DNA from 3 places in the Vibrio sp. R12-SG2-ISO1 genome. Region 3 is predicted to be linked to each of the others. Evidence: predicted binding sites of a transcription regulator. Region 3 holds the regulator's gene; each other region holds the start of a gene.

Region 1 (6,254 bases), on a different contig from region 3:
CTCATCTTCGAGTTCATCGAAAGGCGGGTGTTGGGCGAGGAAGTTTTTGATTTCGAGTAGTTCGGCTTCCATGACGGGGTCCACTGTTGGCTGACTGAGTGTCAATGGTACAACATCCAGGATGAAAAGTGGCGCAGTGGCTTAAAAAATAAAGGCTTAGGCACAGTGCCTAAGCCTGGTTACAATCTAACTCGCTAAGGTTTAGCTCAGCCCGATGATGTTGCCGTCATCGTCGAGATCAAGGTTCATAAACGCCGGTTTATCAGGGAGACCAGGCATCGTCATCACGTTGCCACACAGGGCGTAGATAAAACCGGCACCTGCACACAGCTTGAGTTCACGTACTGGCACATCAAAGTGACTAGGCGCCCCTTTGACTGCGCCATCAGTCGAGATGGACATGGGCGTTTTTGCCATACAGACGGCAAGGTGATCAAAGCCTTGTTGCTTGAACTGGACCAGTTGCGCTTTCGCCAGCTCACTGAGCGTGATGGACGCAGCGCCATAGCCTGTTTCTGTTACCGCCATCAGTTTCTCTTCCAGTGATTGGGAGAGTTGATACAGTGGCTTAAAGCTCGCGTTCGTCTGCGTTTGTTCCACCATCTTGGCGGCAAGCTCACGAGTGCCTTCACCACCAAGGGCAAAGCCTTCGCTGATAGAAATGGCGACATTGTTTGGCAGAGCTTCGATCAGCGCTTTCAGCTCGGCGAGCTCTTGTTCGCTGTCTTGCGGGAATCGGTTGATGGCTACAACGGCCGGCACGCCGTACTTGTTGACATTGTTGATGTGCCATTTGAGGTTTTCAAATCCAGCGTGCAGCGCGTCTTTATCATCATGGAATAGGGCGTCGGGCAAGGCTTGACCCGGCTTTAAGTCGTAACAGCCAGAGTTGGCTTTAAGTCCGCGCAACGTTGCCACAATGACGGCGCAATCGGGAGCCTTACCAGAGAATTGCGCTTTGATGTTGCACGCTTTTTCAAAGCCCATGTCTGAGCCAAAGCCGCCTTCGGTGACCGTGAAGTCGGCCAACTTGGTGGCGATATTGTCTGCGATGATGGATGAGTTACCGTGAGCAATATTGGCGAAAGGCCCTGCGTGGATCAAGGTCGGCACACCTTCTAGCGTTTGCATTAACGTGGGTTCGATGGCGTCTTTCATACACACCGCCATTGCGCCGGCGACTTGCAAATCTTCTGCGGTCACGGGCTGCCCATCGAGATCATAAGCCAGTACGACGCGGCCGATACGCTGGCGTAAATCGCTCAGGTTGCTGGCAAGGGCTAGAATGGCCATCAGTTCAGATGCGGCTGAGATGTCAAAGCCATCTTGGCGCTCAAACCCATTGATGGTTTTACCTGGCTCGTTCTGACCCACGCTGATCATGCGCAGTGCACGGTCATTATGATCCATTACGCGTTTCCATACGATGCGCTCTGGATCAATACGCAGCGCTTTGAGTCCACTGCGCGTTTCGAAATCGTCATAGCCGTTGCGCTGTTCATGATACAGACGCGCGTCAATGGCGGCCGCCGCGAGGTTGTGGGCAGCGCTCACAGCATGAATATCGCCAGTGAGGTGTAAGTTCAACTCTTCCATCGGTGCGACTTGAGAGTAACCGCCGCCGGCTGCTCCGCCTTTGACGCCAAACACGGGCCCCATAGAAGGTTGACGAATGCACGCCATTACTGAGCGCCCCAACTTTTTCAATCCTTGCGCAAGGCCAATCGTGGTGACGGTTTTGCCTTCGCCAAGAGGGGTTGGAGTAATCGCGGTCACGACGATTAGCTTGCCTGTAGGTTGATCATCGAGCCTTTTCAGTGTGCTCAGTGAGATTTTGGCCTTATATTTTCCTTGGCTGTGAAACTCTGATTCCGTTAATCCAGCGTTAAGCGCAACCTGATCGATAGATTGCAGTGATGTCGTGCGACAGATTTCAATATCGGACAGCATAAAACCCTCAAAATACAGACTAAAAAAGTGAGGCAAACGTTTGCGCACGAATGATAGCGTGTAATACTGCGTTGTAAAGCGCTTTTTAGTGATGGATTATTTTAGCGGATTGGGCTAAGAACGCCTACGAAAATTGGGTTGGACATGTAGGCCAATAACTCAACGAACAATGTTGGAATGAACAGAGCGAGTGACAGAATAATAAAACGCCCTGCAAGGCAGGGCGAGTGAGGCGGCCCAGTTGACTGAGCAACTATAGTTAGTACCAGTCGTCTTCCGGATAGAGCTTCCCTTCGGTTGCATAAGGGGAGTCATCACGGGTGTGGGATGACCGGTTTCTCAAGCTGTCGAGTTGGTGCTCTAACATCTGTACGGTGTCGTAATCACCTTCGGAGCACGCGACATAGATTTGTTGCTCCAATGCTCGGATATTGTCTTGAAGTCCCATAACTACCTCCGATAACACGTTAAACCCAATTAAAGCGTTTATCTGTTTTCAAAACGATTATAGTCCAGCAATCCAAATTCGATCGGTTGATCCGCTTTATACCACTCGTGCACGCGGTCACTGAACGGCCAGAATTCATCAGAACTGCGGCGAATCGCGAATTGATCCAGTATCTTAATGTAATCGTCTTCGGTTCGCAGTGCTTCTAATGATTCGACCAACTGATCGACCTCAGATTCCTCCAACGATAGGTACGCAGCCGGATAGCTACCGATCACTCCGCGCACTAAGGTTAAATCATCATTGGCGAAATCACGGTTACTCTCTTCATTAAACAAGCTAGAAATATTGGTGTGAGCGTTATTGTGTAGCAGAGTAAACAACTGCTCTTGTCCGCTTGGCGCGCGCACCATGATCATCAGGCTTTGTGGCAAATGGACCAGACCTTCACCTTGTATTGCATCGATACGTCTCAGGCTTGCTTCACTGCGCTCACTTAGGCCTGTTTGCTCAATCTTGAAACGGTTGGACAGTACGGGGGCGAGTTGGGTTTGGAGAATGTCATACAGCTCCGCTTTCGGATCATCGCTGGCATAGCGCACTTGCGTTGGTTGGTTGAAGGGTTCGACGTTGCGCTGTAAGAAATCACTCAACTGAGCGCTCTGATCTTGATACCAGCTCGAATGCTCTTGATGACGAACCTCTTGAGGAAGTAAGGCGACAAAATTACTTTCTCCCTCTAGGCGCAGGAAGTCCATAAACATGCGCGTCATCAATTGGTGGCCAAAGTTGCCATAGACATCAAAGCCTGCCACAAGGAGGTAATGAATGCGCTCTAACAAGGCATAATCAAGCACCCAGGCGGTTTTTGGTGGCGTGCCGACTAACCCTTGGACCACCGACGCACTATCAAAATGGCGAAATACCGTGAGAGCGGCATTGGGGTTCGTGCCACCGCCTGTCCAGATGATATCGGTGGTCAGGTGTTTGCCGTCTTTAAACCACTGATTGGTGAACTCAGATTTCGCTTTCAAATAGCGCGCTTGCTGCTTGGAATAACTGACCCAATTGGCAATCGGCAGCGTATTGCTTTCCAGCTCAGCGGGAAGTTTTAGGTTGTCGGCTTGCGAGCGATAAAACTCATTCACTTGCGGAATATCCGATTTATCGGGATCTAAGAAAAAGACCCAAAATCGGTCATTGATGACATTGAGCGCCAATTGTCCTCGGCATACCGGCCCTTTGATGAAGGCGTTGATGGTATTTTGTGCGTTGTCGAGCAAGTAGTTGAAGCGCGCTTTGACGGGTAGATCGATAAAGGCCGTCATGGGATTCGCCGCGACATCAGGCTCATAACTGGGTAAGGTCGCGACGTCATACTCAACATCAATAAACCAGCTTTTCCAGTTGTGGTAGCGCTGCTGATTAAGCGCATAGGGCATGTGCGTCTTATCGACAATAGTGCCTTCCTCAGGGATCAAGCGGTAGTATACGCGCGCCACGCCCGGATCATCGTACGGCCTGCGAGTGGCAATGCGCTGAACCGGCTCGCCCGGTGGGGTTGCTGAGCGTACGATAGTGAAGAATCTCGGCTTCGCATCGTCTATCTCAGAGAAATAAAGATGGAAGAGAAACAGATGCTCATAGAGATAGCGCGCAGTCAACTGACCTTTACGAGAAGGGAGATTAAGCAGCGCTTCATACTGATCAACATGTTGCTGCTGCTCGAGGCTAAGCGGCAGCGGAGCGCTCATCGTCGCGCCGCCTTGCAACCAGGCCATGAGAGTCGCGTATTCCTGTTGGGGTAAATTCGGCATGCCGTAGGGCATTCCCCAAGTTGGGTGATCCGCTTGGTATTGCTCAAACTCATCCATGGTTGGGCACACTTGGCTTCGGTCAATAGCAAAATCAAAACCTTCAAGTTGAACTTGTTTGGGTAGTGGGTGCGCCTCTTTTTGCAACAACATTTTCGCCATCAAGCCCGCCTCTAGGTTGGCGGTTGGCGTTTGATTGCGCTCGTTTAAAATCGGGTGAAAGCCGAGCTCGCGCCACTGCTGTGTGGTTTGCGCGTCTTCAAACAGACGCGTCGGGCTTGCGGCAGTCAATCGCGTACCTTGATAGACCAGTTCCTTGCTGCCACCTCGTTCTATTCCTTCAACTGACGACATCTTGAGCTGGCAAGGGGCGTCGTAGCAGGCGTGGCAAACCACACAGCGTTTATCAAGAATAGGTTTGACTTGAGCATGAAAGAAATCGTGTCGTGTATCGCTCGCGTCGACTCGGCGCTCGCGCACTTGCTCTATGCCAAACAGCTGATCGTAATTCAGGCCAGCATAGGTGGCACAGCCGGCAAACAAGAGCACGGTAAGTAGGCTCAAGATCTTTTTTGGATTCATGATTTGGATGATTCCGCTGGTCAGTGATAGATGAATTGCAGCAAAAACTGAGCGATAGTGCAAATTAATGCGCATTTTCGCTCGAATAAGGTTCCGCCTGGTGCGTGACATAACAGACCGAAAAAGGTACTTCAAGCCGTGTGAAGTGTTTAATCCAGCGCCATTGGTTATCTTGCAGTTTGTCACCGGGTCCTTTGACTTCTATCCATTGATATTGACCCTCTTTAAAGGCAATCAGATCCGGCTGGCCATTGCGATACAGCTTAAGATCGCTCAATAAAATGCGAAACAAAGCGATCAGTGTGGGTGTTGGAATGGTGTTTAACGCTAGACTAAGCAGTGCTTCGTCCAATAGCGACCACTGTACAAACGCATTGTTGGTGGCGTGTTTGTCCCGATAGGTCGTGAGCAGTGCTGACCAGTCGCGCCCTTGTAGAGTTTGCATCACATGCTCAATCTCTTCGCGGCGTTTGCTTGCGAAATCTGAATGGTAGAGATCAAGCGGGCGATATTGGTAAGCATTGATGAATGCCCCTTCGACGGGCGCAAAGATGGCAGGCCAAAATGCCAAACCAAATAAGCCATTGAGGAGCGCATTTTCACAAAAATAGACCTGCCAACCTTGCGCTTCTAAGTGAGCTTTCACCGCCAACTCAACCCGTTCTCGAGAGAGGTCAAGCGCAACGTGCATCGCATCGTGCGCAGGCTTTTGCGCCCTGGGTACGCGCTCTCCCTGCTTGCGCTTTAATCGTTGTTGCAACTTGAGCGCGACTTCGTACTCAGCTTGGTCTCTTGGTGTATGTAACATTTTAGTGACAACGTCACTAAAATCTCTATTCAACTTATCTAGAATGCGCGCTTGTCGCTCACGGGTGGGAGGAAGATCTGTTTGCTGATACAGCGTCAGCGCATCGTCAAGACGCTGGACGCGCTCAAGATCACGCGCGATATCATTGATGAGGTGTTGACGTTTGCGCTCCACGTAAGGGTGAGTATGCGAAGTGGGGATCTGATCGGCTAGCGTGACCAGTGTGTCGGCGCATTTTCTGTCGCCTTGTTGGTATTGCTTACTCAACTGACTGAGTTGCAGCAGACTATCGACATCGTCTCTGATTGGAAAAAAGCGCCGCTCGCGGCTCAGAGGATAGGGTTCGTAACGATGAAGGCCCAAGTCATCAAGGACAAATTGACTTAAATCTTGGTGGGTATTGGCGAAAAACAGCGTGAGAAGCAGATCGAGCATGCTGCCTTGCTCAAGCTTGATCCAGTCAAAATCTAACGCGGAAGCGGTGAGAAAAGGCTCGCGGGGCAGCTCAGCCACCAAGGCTTCTTTCTTTTGCTGCTTATTGAGCGGTGAAAACAGAGCGACGATTTCGGGTTTGGTCAGCAATGACGCGGCTAAGGTTTGCTTATCAATCGGACCATTAATAAGGATAAAACCGTGTTGCTCGAGTGTGCTT
Region 2 (6,254 bases), on a different contig from region 3:
GCGGGGCTTTTAGAAAGTGGTCGGTGAAGAGGGATTCGAACCCCCGACCCTCTGGTCCCAAACCAGATGCGCTACCAAGCTGCGCTATTCACCGAGAACGGAGCCGTATATTACGGATTCTGTTTGCCAACGCAAGCCATTTCCCGCACTTTTTTCCAAATTCACACCGTTTGACTAAAACGCGAGCAACGGGCCACAAAATGTGAGCAAACACACAGCAAGCAGAACAAAAACGCAACCATCGGATAACACTTGATCTAGATCAGTGTTGAATTAATGACCAGCCATTACCTTAAATTCCGTCAACACACACTTTGTATTTGGCGGAGGAACTATGGACTTTTGGCTTGATCTTCTCTTTGGTAATGCAGTAGGTCTATCTTCAATGATTGTCATCTTGGGTGCCTTTAGTCTCATGCTCTTTTACGGCGCTTTCTTCGTCTACAAGGTGATGAATGACAAATCTCCTCACTAGAATCGCTTAGCTCTATTCTCTGAATAGACATTCGCTATGCACCGAAGTAGACACACTGTTTACTTCGGTTTTTTATTTCTTGCTGATCACAACAGGCTTACGTAAGTATAATAGCTTTATTGATTGAATACTCTGAGATACCGTCATGTCTAACGACGACGATTTTGCACTGTTTCAGCAAATGATGGGAGACGTTAAACCCATCAAGCAAGACACCACTCAACACGTCAAAATGCATCAGGTCACCCAAGCGCAGCTGGCTAAACGCGAAGCGGCTATGTGGCTCAGCGATGATGCTCCCGAGTACCTCTCCATTGACCATGCGCCGATGCTCAAACCCGAAGATATCATTGAGTACAAGCGCGATGGTGTACAAGATGGGGTCTTTCGTAAACTGCGCCTGGGTAAGTACCCACTTCAAGCAAGGTTAGATTTACACCGTAAGACGCTCAAACAAGCGCGTGACGAAGTGCTCACCTTTCTCAAACAGTGCATGCGTATGGATATTCGCACGGTGCTGATCATTCATGGTCGAGGCGAGAAATCCAATCCCCCCGCCATGATGAAAAGTTATCTTGCAAAGTGGCTATCACAAATCAATGACGTCCAATGTGTACACAGTGCACAGCGTTTTCACGGCGGCACGGGTGCGGTCTACGTCATGCTGAGAAAAAGTGCCGACAAGAAACAAGAGACTCGAGAGCGTCATCAAAAACGGCTCGGGTAAATCCGTTTCCGATCGTTATGGTTGGTCTAAGATAGACAGAGTGATACACTCCCCGACCCCGATTTCGGATCCATCCACCACCACATCACGGGTTGCCGTTGTGAAACGTAAAGAGAATGCTCATGTCCCAAGATAGCGCGAAACGCCTTAACAAATTCATCAGTGAAACCGGCTTTTGTTCACGTCGAGAAGCAGACCGACTGATAGAGCAAGGTCGAGTCACCATTAATGGCCAAGTGCCGGAAATGGGCACCAAGGTGCTTCCCGGAGACGATGTTCAAGTCGATGGAAAACCTATCAGTGGTGCCACCGATAAACCGATTTATATCGCTTTAAATAAACCGACTGGTATCACCTGTACAACCGAGCGAGATGTACCGGGTAACATTGTTGACTTTATTGGCCACAAAAAGCGCATCTTCCCAATTGGTCGCTTAGATAAGCCGTCGGATGGGTTGATCTTTCTTACCAATGATGGCGATATCGTCAACAAAATTCTTCGTGCGGGTAACCATCACGAAAAAGAGTACGTCGTGCGTGTTGACAAGCCCATCACCGATGACTTTATTCATAAGATGAGCAGCGGCGTGCCGATTTTAGATACCGTCACGCTACCGTGCCGTGTCACCAAGGAAACCAAGTTTTCATTTCGAATCGTGCTGACACAAGGGTTGAACCGTCAAATACGCCGTATGTGTGAAGCGTTGGGATACGAAGTATTCAAGTTGCGCCGAGTTCGCATCATGAACATTACCTTGGATGGTATCCCTAATGGTCAATGGCGCTACTTGTCTGACCAAGAGGTTGAGACGATTCTCGCTATGTGTGAAGGCTCAAGCGGGACTGAAGAAGCCTCAAAGGTTGACAGCAAAGGGCGAAGAATCCGCCGCGCGACGGATGCAAAGCTCTTTGATAGTCGAGAAGAGAACCAAGAATCTAAAGCGCGACGCAATCAAAAGCCGCGAACGTTTAAAGGTCGCAATGCCGATGATCTTCGTCACGCGCCTAATTCGAAAAAGGGCCGCGCCCATCACCACAATCCGAGCCAAAAGCCCGCCAACAAACACTCAGGCCCCACGACCAAACCGGCAAAACCACGCACCGGCGGCACGCTAAGTTTGAAGAAGTAACGCAGGCGAAGTATCCGTTCAGCGCTTTGCTGCAATGAAAAAGGAGCATCATTCGATGCTCCTTTTTAGCCTCTAAAAGTCAGTCAACACGCTAGCGTATAAAGTGACTTCGATATCAACGATTACTTAGTGCCGAAAATCTTATCACCGGCATCACCAAGACCTGGGACAATGTAACCTTTGTCGTTCAGTTTGCTGTCAATAGCAGCGGTGTACAGTTCCACGTCTGGGTGCGCTTTTTCTAGAGCTTCGATGCCTTCTGGCGCAGCAACCAACACCAACACTTTGAATGACTGACAACCTTGCTCTTTAAGAAGGTCAATCGTCGCAATCATAGAGCCGCCGGTAGCAAGCATAGGGTCAACAACCAACGCGATACGCTCATCAATGTTTGACGCCAGTTTGTTGAAGTAAGGCACAGGCTCCAACGTCTCTTCGTCACGGTAAATACCCACCACACTGATGCGAGCACTAGGAATGTGCTCAAGCACGCCGTCCATCATACCTAGGCCAGCACGAAGAATCGGCACAACGGTGACTTTCTTACCCTTGATTTGATCCACTTCTACCGGACCATTCCAACCGTCAATGGTTACTTTTTCTGTTTCAAAGTCTGCGGTCGCTTCATAGGTCAGCAAGCTGCCGACTTCTGTTGCAAGCTCGCGAAAACGCTTAGTGCTGATATCACCTTCTCGTAGAAGACCAATTTTGTGTTTCACAAGAGGGTGTTTAACTTCAACAACTTTCATTTCCATCTCCGGATCTATGGCAAATTTCAAATAAACTTGTCGATTATAAACGATTTCGTTCACAATTTCTTGTCGTAGCGCAAAAGAAAAAACTTGCGCAAACGTTTGCTATCTAGCTTTGACCACTGGTAGAATAGCGCCGTTTTCACATCCAACTTTCTAACCGAGGACTTCCCCGTGAGTGCTGATAACACTTCTCTTAGCTATAAAGATGCTGGCGTTGACATTGATGCAGGCAACGCACTTGTTGACCGTATTAAAGGTGCGGTAAAACGTACACGTCGCCCTGAAGTAATGGGTGGTATTGGTGGTTTTGGCGCGCTGTGCGAATTGCCAACCAAGTACAAGCATCCAGTTCTCGTCTCAGGGACAGACGGTGTGGGCACTAAGCTGCGCCTTGCTTTGGATATGAAAAAGCATGACACCATCGGTATTGACCTTGTGGCAATGTGTGTCAACGACCTGATTGTTCAAGGTGCAGAGCCGCTGTTCTTCTTGGATTACTACGCAACAGGTAAGTTGGATGTCGATACAGCAGCGGATGTTGTGTCAGGCATTGCAGACGGCTGTGTGCAAGCAGGTTGTGCACTGATCGGTGGTGAAACCGCAGAAATGCCAGGGATGTATGAAGGCGAAGACTATGACGTAGCAGGCTTTTGTGTTGGCGTCGTCGAAAAAGAAGACGTGATTGACGGCACGAAAGTCGCCGCTGGCGACGCGCTGATCGCGGTCGGTTCAAGCGGTCCACACTCAAACGGTTACTCACTCATTCGTAAGATTCTTGAAGTCTCTGGTGCTGACAAAAACGAACAGTTAGCTGACAAAACGATTGGTGAGCACCTACTCGAACCCACCAAAATTTACATCAAATCGGCACTCAAGATGATTGAGCAGCATGACATTCATGCCATCTCCCACATCACTGGTGGCGGTTTCTGGGAAAACATCCCTCGCGTACTGCCTGAAGGCACCAAAGCGGTGATCGATGGTAACAGCTGGGAATGGCCAATCATCTTCAAATGGCTACAAGAGCAAGGCAACGTCACAACCCACGAAATGTACCGCACATTTAACTGTGGTGTTGGTCTGATTGTCGCCCTACCTAAAGCACAAGCGGACGCAGCGGTTGAACTGTTGAAAGCCGAAGGCGAGAACGCTTGGGTAATTGGTGAGATTGCAACAGCGCAAGCAGGCGAAGAACAAGTAGAGATCAACTAAAGATGAAAAGCGTTGTTGTTTTAGTTTCAGGGAATGGTTCTAACTTGCAAGCGATTATTGATGCTTGTGAAACCAACATCGATAATGGCCGAGTAACCGCTGTTTTTTCAAACAAAGCAACCGCTTACGCTTTGGAACGTGCGAAAAAAGCCGGTGCTGGCGCGCACTTTCTTGATCCAAACTCATTCGATACTCGCGACGCCTTTGATCGCGAGTTGATGAAGCAGATGGATGAATACAAGCCTGACGTTGTGGTCTTGGCGGGTTATATGCGCATTTTAAGTGGCGAGTTCGTTCGTCACTTTATGGGGCGAATGATCAACATCCACCCATCGCTGTTACCCAAATACCCAGGGCTCAACACTTACCAACGTGCTATTCACGCCGGTGACGAAGAGCATGGTACCAGTGTCCATTTTGTCACTGAGCAACTTGACGGCGGGCCTGTCATTTTACAGGCAAAAGTGCCAATCTTTGATGAAGATACTGTCGAGACCCTCACCGAGCGCGTGCAAACGCAAGAGCACAAAATCTACCCTCTAGTCGTAAAGTGGATGGTGGAAGAGCGCCTCGTGATGAAAGATGGCAAAGAAGCCTACCTCGATGGCAAGCTGCTCGGCATGCATGGTTACGCCGAAGAGTAATCAAACCGTTTCAATCCAATTGGCGAGCGTTAATGCTCGCTTTTTTTGCGCTGCGTTTCTCCTACCTCACCCTATTGGTGAAAAAATCGACTAAGGCTTCACGAGTTTGCGCTAGCGCAACCGGGCGCTTTGAGTTTCCTCTCGTCCCTGTGTATATTTGAGAGCAGTTATCATTTGTTAAGGATACCAACATGCAAGTTTATCAGTGCTGTGACATGATTCGTGAGCTTTACGCCCAGATCGGTAGTGGCGATCAAGCCTATGTCCCACAAGCCATCACCTGCGCGCTCAAAGCGCTTAATGACATTGCAGCGGATGACGCTCTGCCTAAATTGGTACGAGAAAAAGCGGCCTTCGCAGCGGCCAATCTGCTGATTTCTGATTTTGAGGATGCATGATGAATTTGAGCAATTTTGCCAACATGGATAGCGTGATGCTGATGAGCATCGTCAACATGAAATTACGCGATGATTTTGCAGGGGATCTGGACAAGCTTGTAGCGTATTTCGATATTGACCGTGCTGCCCTTGAAGCAAAGCTTGCCAGCGCAGGGTTTGAATACTTGCCTGAGGCGGGGCAGTTTCGTTAACGCGACCGCCTCTCTGCGAGCGCTAGGTTATCTTGGCTAGCGCTCAAAACAAACGTACCTACACTCAGGTAGGCACAATAAGGTCGACAACAGTGATTACTTGGCTTTTTTACGCGCGTTGTGACCGGCTTGCGCTTTGGCGAATACCGCCAATTGCTCTTCACCCCAAGCTTGTGCAGCTTGTTCAGACTCAAACCCTGTTTCACTTTTTGAAACGTGAGTTTTACGTGATGTCACCTGGCGAGTGATTGTCGCACTCCACTGTGACTCTTGTTGAGTAACATGCAACGCATATTTTTTGTTGGCATTCATAAATTTTTTCCTCAGACCAAGCGACCCTAATGATTGAGCCCTTCGCAAAAAAGTGCGCTATTAGAGCTTAAAAAAGCATCGCTGGCTAGTAGTTTTTTCGCTGAAAACACTTTTCGCTAAAAATAAAAAAGCGCAGCGAATTCACGCTACGCTTTTGACTCGATTAATCAGGCTTAGCCGATGTTCTTACGTGCGTTTTGGAACATACGCATCCAAGCGCCGTTTTCACCCCAACCTTCTGGTGCCCATGAGTTGGCAACCGTGCGGAATACACGCTCAGGGTGTGGCATCATAATGGTCACACGACCGTCTTGTGTAGTAAGACCGGTAATCGCATTTGGTGAACCGTTCGGGTTGTTCGGGTATTGCTGTGTTGGGTTACCGTGGTTATCAACGTAACGTACTGCAAC
Region 3 (6,254 bases):
GCGTTTATCGAGGCTTACGATGAAGAGCTTGCTCACTTGGTGGAAGCGGGCAGTGATTTCTTCTTGATGCCGTCAGAGTTTGAGCCTTGTGGTCTCAATCAGATCTACAGTATGGCTTACGGTACGCTGCCAATCGTTCGTGGTGTGGGTGGACTGAAAGATACGGTTCACCATTACGACGATGATCCGTCAATCGCTACTGGGTTTGTGTTTGATGAGCCAACGCCGACTGCGTTGTTGTTGACTATGCTTCGTGCTTTGCTGCTCTACGCGCAAAATCTCAATGAGATAAAACGGGTTCAATTGCACGCGATGACAGAAAACTTCTGTTGGGAAAAAGCGGCGGGTGAGTACATCGAACTCTACCACAGTGCTTTAAGCGCCTAACACTAGGTCATTGAATTGCGGACGCTATTTTTTAGTCTGTTCGCGTAAAGACGACAATAGGTCCGCATAAAGAAAGCGCCTGAGGGGTTTTGTGCTTGCACAGTCTCACGGCGCTTTCATTTTTTCTAACATTTCCGATTGCACTAAAGTGGCGGTTTTCGTTTATGCTAAACAAAAACACGGGCGCTTTTGTGTTACCCTGCGCCCTGAATTGTGTGACGATAACGGTTATTTTTCGACTATGACTCAAAGCTTGCTATTCCATAAGACTTTTAAACACCCCACTAGCGATGAGTGGGTGGTCTTTGTGCATGGCGCAGGCGGCAGCTCATCGATTTGGTTTAAACAGATCAAAGCCTACAAGCAGCATTTTAATTTGCTGCTGATTGATTTGCGCGGCCATGGAAAATCGAACCAGCTGATTAAGGAGATCATTGCCAATCGCTACACCTTTAAAGAGGTCACATTAGACATCTTAAAAGTGCTCGATCACCTAAAGATTCAGTCGGCACATTTTGTCGGCATGTCGCTTGGAACCATCATCGTCCGTAACTTAGCGGAGCTAGCGACTGGGCGCGTAAAAACCATGGTGTTAGGTGGCGCCGTCACACGACTCAACACACGCTCTCAAGTACTGGTGAAGTTGGGCAATCTGTGTAAACACATTGTGCCCTACATGTGGCTCTATCGACTGTTTGCCTACATTGTGATGCCGCAGCGAGCACAAAAAGAGTCGCGACATATGTTTATCCGCGAAGCGAAGAAGTTGTGCCAAAAGGAGTTCAAGCGTTGGTTTATTTTGACCGCAGAGGTGAACCCTCTGATGCGCTACTTCAAAGACCGCGAGTTACCTATTCCTACGCTCTATCTGATGGGTGAAAAAGACTACATGTTCATCACCCCTGTGAAAGAGATGGTCTCAGCACATACGCTCAGTGAGCTGCATGAAATTCCTGACTGTGGCCATGTGTGTAATGTTGAGCGCCCAGATGAGTTTAACGATCACTCCATCGCCTTCATTCAGCAACACCTCACTGCTTAATCTCGGTTGACTCCAAGCACACTCAAGTTGGTTTGGTGTGCTCGCACTGCCAACATAACTGAAAATGGTCGTCATTTTCTTCTTGGCAAGTCGGGCAAACCCAAACCATGTTTTCGGGGGTGTCCTGTTGGAAATCATCAATCAGCGCGAGTGCCGCCTGCTTCTGTTCTGGGCGAGTTAACCAAACGTACGGGCTGGCCTCTTCGCCAAACGGAATCTCTCCTTGCAAGCCGAACAAACCTTCACCTCTCACCTCACAGGCTATTCCTTCGCTGCGCAGCATTTCACACACGATGTGTGCTTGTGGTGGTGTCGTGGCAATAAAAATTTTCAAGACGCTTGCCCATTGGATTGCGGTGTCGCTTTGAGCTTGGCCATTACCCATTTGGCAATGATTGGGAATACCCCGAGCAACGCAAAAGAGGCGAGTACTGTTGGGGAGACGATGCCTGACAAACTGTCGATTTGCGCTAGCTGAGTCCCGGCGTTGAGGTAGACGGCCGTGCCCGGCAACATACCCAGTTGACTAACCAGATAGAAGCGCGCGATGGTGATGGGCGTAAGACCCATCAAGAGGTTGATCAAAAAGAAAGGGAACACCGGTATAAGGCGCAGTGAGAAGAGATAAAACGCACCATCTTTTTCGACCCCTTGGTTAATTGTCGCGAGCTTATCGCCAAACTTGCTTTGTACCCACTCTTTGAGTAAAAAGCGGCTGCTTAAAAACGCCAAGGTGGCACCTATCGTACTGGCAAAAGAAACGAGCAATAAACTGGTCCAAAAGCCAAACAGCGCAGCGCCAAGCAAGGTGACGACGGCTGCTCCAGGGATCGAGAAGGCGGTGATAGCGACATAGGCGAAGAAGTAACTCAGCGCGGCTAGGGCAAAGTGGGTGTCAATGATTTCAGCCAGCGCTTGCTGCTGAGCTTTGGCGTTATCAAGTGTCAGGTATTGACCAAAGTTTGCGCCTAAAAACACAATCAGAGCGAGCAAACCAATACCTAAAAGCAGTTTCTTGTTCATATGGATCCCTTTGAAAACATCATCATTGATCATTGTTAGATATGAACCAAAAAGCCAGTAAAAAATTTCGCCCTAAGGGGAAAACACGTTGAATTCTATGACTAAGGAATGGAAACGCTGAAAAAGCATCGGCTAAAAACGTCTCAAGCCAGCGGTGTTCGGCTGGCTTGAGAAGGGTATTGGAATTAATGAGCGCTATCGCTGACTAGCTTTGCAGCTGATTCAGGAGCTCGTCGCGTCTTGCTTGAGGGACCACAGACCAGTGCGTGCCTTTAATTGCCCCCTCAAGTGCCCACAGCAGGTCGATGCTGACGTCGGCAGAGTGTGTGGAACGAATCGCTTTATACGCTTCCACTGCGCCCGTCTGCTCCAAACGGGAGACACTGTCGATACCCGCTTTCTTGAGCATTCGCTCGGTCGCTAGACGCAAGTTCGGCAGATCTTTCAGGCGCGTTGGTTTGGCGTTGGTTTGACGCTGCTTGTCTTTGTTGGCCGCCTCTAGTGCAGTGTTTGCCATCGCAATAGTCTGAGCGACATCCTGATCCCAGTCATGGCCAAGGGCGTAGTATTTGGTGACCACAGGGAAACCACGCTTTTTATACACGTATGGCTCGAGTCCCTGAGCATTAAACTGTTGGGCCAACGAGTCGTCGGCGCGTATGTGAAGTTTGTCATTTACCACGAGGGCAAACATGGTGTCATCAGCGAAGATTCCGAATCCACCAAACATTGAGCGAGACTTGATCTTGCCCAATGGTTCAAACAATCGCATTGAGTCTTTTAAAATTGGTTTATCCATGCTGTTATTCTCGGTGTATTACAATACGCCACCAAATTCAGGTCCGAGAGATTAGCAAAAATATGCAGGTTTTGTGTCAGTAGGGTGTCATTCTGGCTCATAAAAGAATAATCCTACTCACGGTGTGAGCGCATAATGCGCGCGCAACGTTTAACTCATTGTATTCTTTGCTTTTGATAAAGAATTACGAAGTGCACATTTGCCATCGGCAACCCCGCTACCAAGCAGTCATCAACGTTGAAATAGTTGAGTGGCTGCAACAGGCCGGAAGCTTTGCGTCCCATCCTTTCGAAATGGTTTGCCCTGTTCGTGGCATTCGTCGAACATAATAAGCATAAATAATTTATGGGCTAAACATCACGTTTTGATGGGTTAAATGTGATCTTAGTTCATAAAATAGAGGGGTGTTACCGAGAGAATAAAGCCCAGCGGATGAGAAGTATTCTCGCTGGGCTAGTCGATGTGATGTGCTGAACTTGTTCGTTGGTCTATTTCACCGTCGCCACGGTATCGCGCTCGACGATTTCTGGGTGCATTTCAAAAATACGTTTTTCATGCTCTTTGTCTTTAATACGTTCGAGCAAAATCTCAAATGCGTTTTTACCCACACGGCGCTTCGGCTGGTGAACCGTCGTTAGCGGTGGTGAAAAGTACTCGGCTAGCTCAATGTTGTCATAACCAATGACCGACATGTCTTCTGGAATACGAATGCCTTTTTGCTGTAAACGGCTCATCAAACCGAGCGCCATCGTATCGTTGAAACAGAATACTGCGGTTGGCTTTTCGTCCATGGCGACGATTTTGTCCGCGGCAAGCACGGCGGTATCGCACTCAAAGTTACCTTCTAAGATCCAATCTTCGTTGACGCTCAAACCCGACTCGTTCATTGCGCGCTTAAAGCCTTGGATGCGCTCTTGGCAGGCCGCTTTTTCAAAATGCCCACTCAAGCAAGCAATGCGCTTGTGGCCGTGATCAATCAGGTATTTTGTTGCGAGGTAGCCGCCTTCTTCCGAGTTGTCGATGATTTTATCGGCTTGTGAGCTTTCCGGGCCCCAATCCATCACCACCTTAGGGATGTCTTTATGACGGTCAAGCATTTCGCTCAACTCTTCGGTCAAATCTGAACACATCACTAAGATGCCATCGACGCGCTTTTCCGCCAGCATGCGAATGTAGTCACGTTGTTTCTCGTAGATGCCGCCAGTGTTACACAAGATCAAGGTGTAGCCTTGACGGTAGCAGTAGCTCTCAACCCCGTCGATCACTTCCGAGAAGAAAAGGTTGGTCGATTGAGTAACCAGCATGCCTATTGTGCGTGTCGAGTTACATTTCAGGCTGCGTGCAACGGCACTTGGGGCATAGTTCAACTCTTGAACCGCTTCCATCACTTTTTCTTGCGTGGCTTCAGCGACAAAGCGTGTTTTGTTGATCACATGGGATACAGTGGTGGTCGAGACACCCGCTAAGCGAGCGACGTCTTTAATCGTGGCCATATGGTTTTGTCCTGTCGATGACTGCCTACTATTCTATGAAAAGTTAAGTCTATAAAAGTAAAGTCTATACAAAGTTTAGAGTATGTAGACAGAAAGTATCAGAAACACAAAAACCGCCCTCAAAAAGCGGTTTGTATTTATTAGTTTTATCGTTTGCGAACCGGATTGTAGTCCGCAACGTCGATTTGGGCAAATAAAAAACCCGCCTTTGGGATCTCGCCACACCTTTTGTATGGGCTTAATCGCTATCGCCTTGCAGGTAGGCTTTATCCAATTGAATGAACGCGCACAATAGCGACGACAGCGCCGCATAGAAGCCGAATGTGTCGAGGCGCTGGCAGCGCTCGGCAAACCTCTCAATCCAAGGGAGTAGATGCTGCTCAATAAAATCGGCTTGCTCTTGGTAGGCGAGATGCGTGTCGCCTGCCGTCTGCTCTGCTGCATGAGCGCCGCGCACAATCAGGTTACCTAAAAAATCCAACTCTATCGCGAGATGATCAGAAGGTTCATTGAGCCCTGAATGCACGGCCACGCCATGTTGTTGGAGCAGAGTGTCCATCTGTTTGGCGGGCTCCCCATTGAGCAGTCCGGATTCATCTAAGTAGACAGAGGCGTAAGGCAACGCGCTGTCTCGGTCGGATTTTAAAAACAGGTCGCAATAGTCGGCTGATAGTTCCAACTGAGCATCTGGCCTGTCTTGCAATCGGTTCAATGTATCGATGAGCCTGTCTGCGGCTACGTTAAGCTCAGGGGTTTGTGCAAGTCCCGTCAGAAAGGTACGTGTGTCCACCGAATGATATTGGGCCAGCTCTTGCTCTGAGAGCTCTTTGGCAAACACGCTCGAAAACCACCAGTAGAGCTCGGCGCGTTGCTCATCAAAGGCGCGCTGCTCTTTTTCGGCGGGAGATAAAGGGTCGGAAATCTGGGCGTTAGGTGTCTCTGGCATGATGGGCTCTCAACTGAATCAGATGCCGTTAAGTCTAACGGATAAAAATGAACAGCGGTCAACCTGATTATGAGAAGAAATGGTCAAATATGGCAATTTGTGAACAGGGCAGCAAAGCTTGCTTTGCATCAATGAATCGCCAACTTTTCACCTCCCAAAGAGGACAAAGATGGAGTTGTGACTAATTATGAATAGAATAAAGCCATTGAATCAGTGTGTGAATAAGTGAGTAGAGCCGATGAGCTACCACATTTTGGTTGTTGAAGATGATGAAGTGACTCGCCGTAAATTGGCGGGCTACTTTCAAACCGAAGGGTATCAGGTGAGCCAAGCTGAGAATGGCGCGCAGATGCGCGACGTACTCAGTAGCAGTCGGGTCGATTTGGTGATGCTGGATATCAATCTGCCCAGCGAAGATGGCTTGATGCTGACGCGTGAACTACGCAGTCAATCGGACATCGGTATTATCTTGGTGACCGGGCGTACCGACAGCATTGATAAGATTGTTGGTTTAGAAATGGGCGCGGACGATTATGTCACCAAGCCATTTGAGCTTAGGGAACT

Evidence for each region. Region 3 encodes PurR, which represses purine synthesis genes. Its sites were predicted from a motif close to TNANGNAAACGTTTNCNTNA; they were not measured.
Region 1: a site for PurR is predicted at 1,979-1,998, ahead of AC6R10_RS14985 (formate--tetrahydrofolate ligase). Genes of this name have one in related genera too.
Region 2: a site for PurR is predicted at 3,175-3,194, ahead of purM (phosphoribosylformylglycinamidine cyclo-ligase). Genes of this name have one in related genera too.

Annotation. Positions count from the first base shown of each region.
Region 1 is NZ_JCBDGO010000021.1:32,031-38,284, forward strand. Features, by position in the region: gene AC6R10_RS14980 (putative nucleotidyltransferase substrate binding domain-containing protein) at 1-72, opposite strand, end outside; gene AC6R10_RS14985 (formate--tetrahydrofolate ligase) at 202-1,950, opposite strand; gene AC6R10_RS14990 (hypothetical protein) at 2,210-2,398, opposite strand; gene AC6R10_RS14995 (fatty acid cis/trans isomerase) at 2,437-4,794, opposite strand; gene AC6R10_RS15000 (VRR-NUC domain-containing protein) at 4,859-6,254, opposite strand, start outside.
Region 2 is NZ_JCBDGO010000008.1:453,847-460,100, forward strand. Features, by position in the region: tRNA gene AC6R10_RS07465 (tRNA-Pro) at 18-94, opposite strand; gene AC6R10_RS07470 (DUF3149 domain-containing protein) at 335-475, shown strand; gene smrA (DNA endonuclease SmrA) at 621-1,202, shown strand; gene rluF (23S rRNA pseudouridine(2604) synthase RluF) at 1,325-2,332, shown strand; gene upp (uracil phosphoribosyltransferase) at 2,455-3,081, opposite strand; gene purM (phosphoribosylformylglycinamidine cyclo-ligase) at 3,259-4,299, shown strand; gene purN (phosphoribosylglycinamide formyltransferase) at 4,302-4,943, shown strand; gene AC6R10_RS07500 (YaeP family protein) at 5,135-5,341, shown strand; gene AC6R10_RS07505 (DUF4250 domain-containing protein) at 5,341-5,532, shown strand; gene AC6R10_RS07510 (DUF3622 domain-containing protein) at 5,629-5,844, opposite strand; gene purL (phosphoribosylformylglycinamidine synthase) at 6,018-6,254, opposite strand, start outside.
Region 3 is NZ_JCBDGO010000001.1:388,595-394,848, reverse strand. Features, by position in the region: gene glgA (glycogen synthase GlgA) at 1-387, shown strand, start outside; gene AC6R10_RS01735 (alpha/beta fold hydrolase) at 629-1,429, shown strand; gene AC6R10_RS01730 (putative signal transducing protein) at 1,452-1,763, opposite strand; gene AC6R10_RS01725 (TVP38/TMEM64 family protein) at 1,760-2,452, opposite strand; gene AC6R10_RS01720 (TfoX/Sxy family DNA transformation protein) at 2,658-3,251, opposite strand; cyclic di-GMP riboswitch class I at 3,456-3,564, opposite strand; gene purR (HTH-type transcriptional repressor PurR) at 3,740-4,744, opposite strand; gene torD (molecular chaperone TorD) at 4,983-5,690, opposite strand; gene torR (two-component system response regulator TorR) at 5,929-6,254, shown strand, end outside.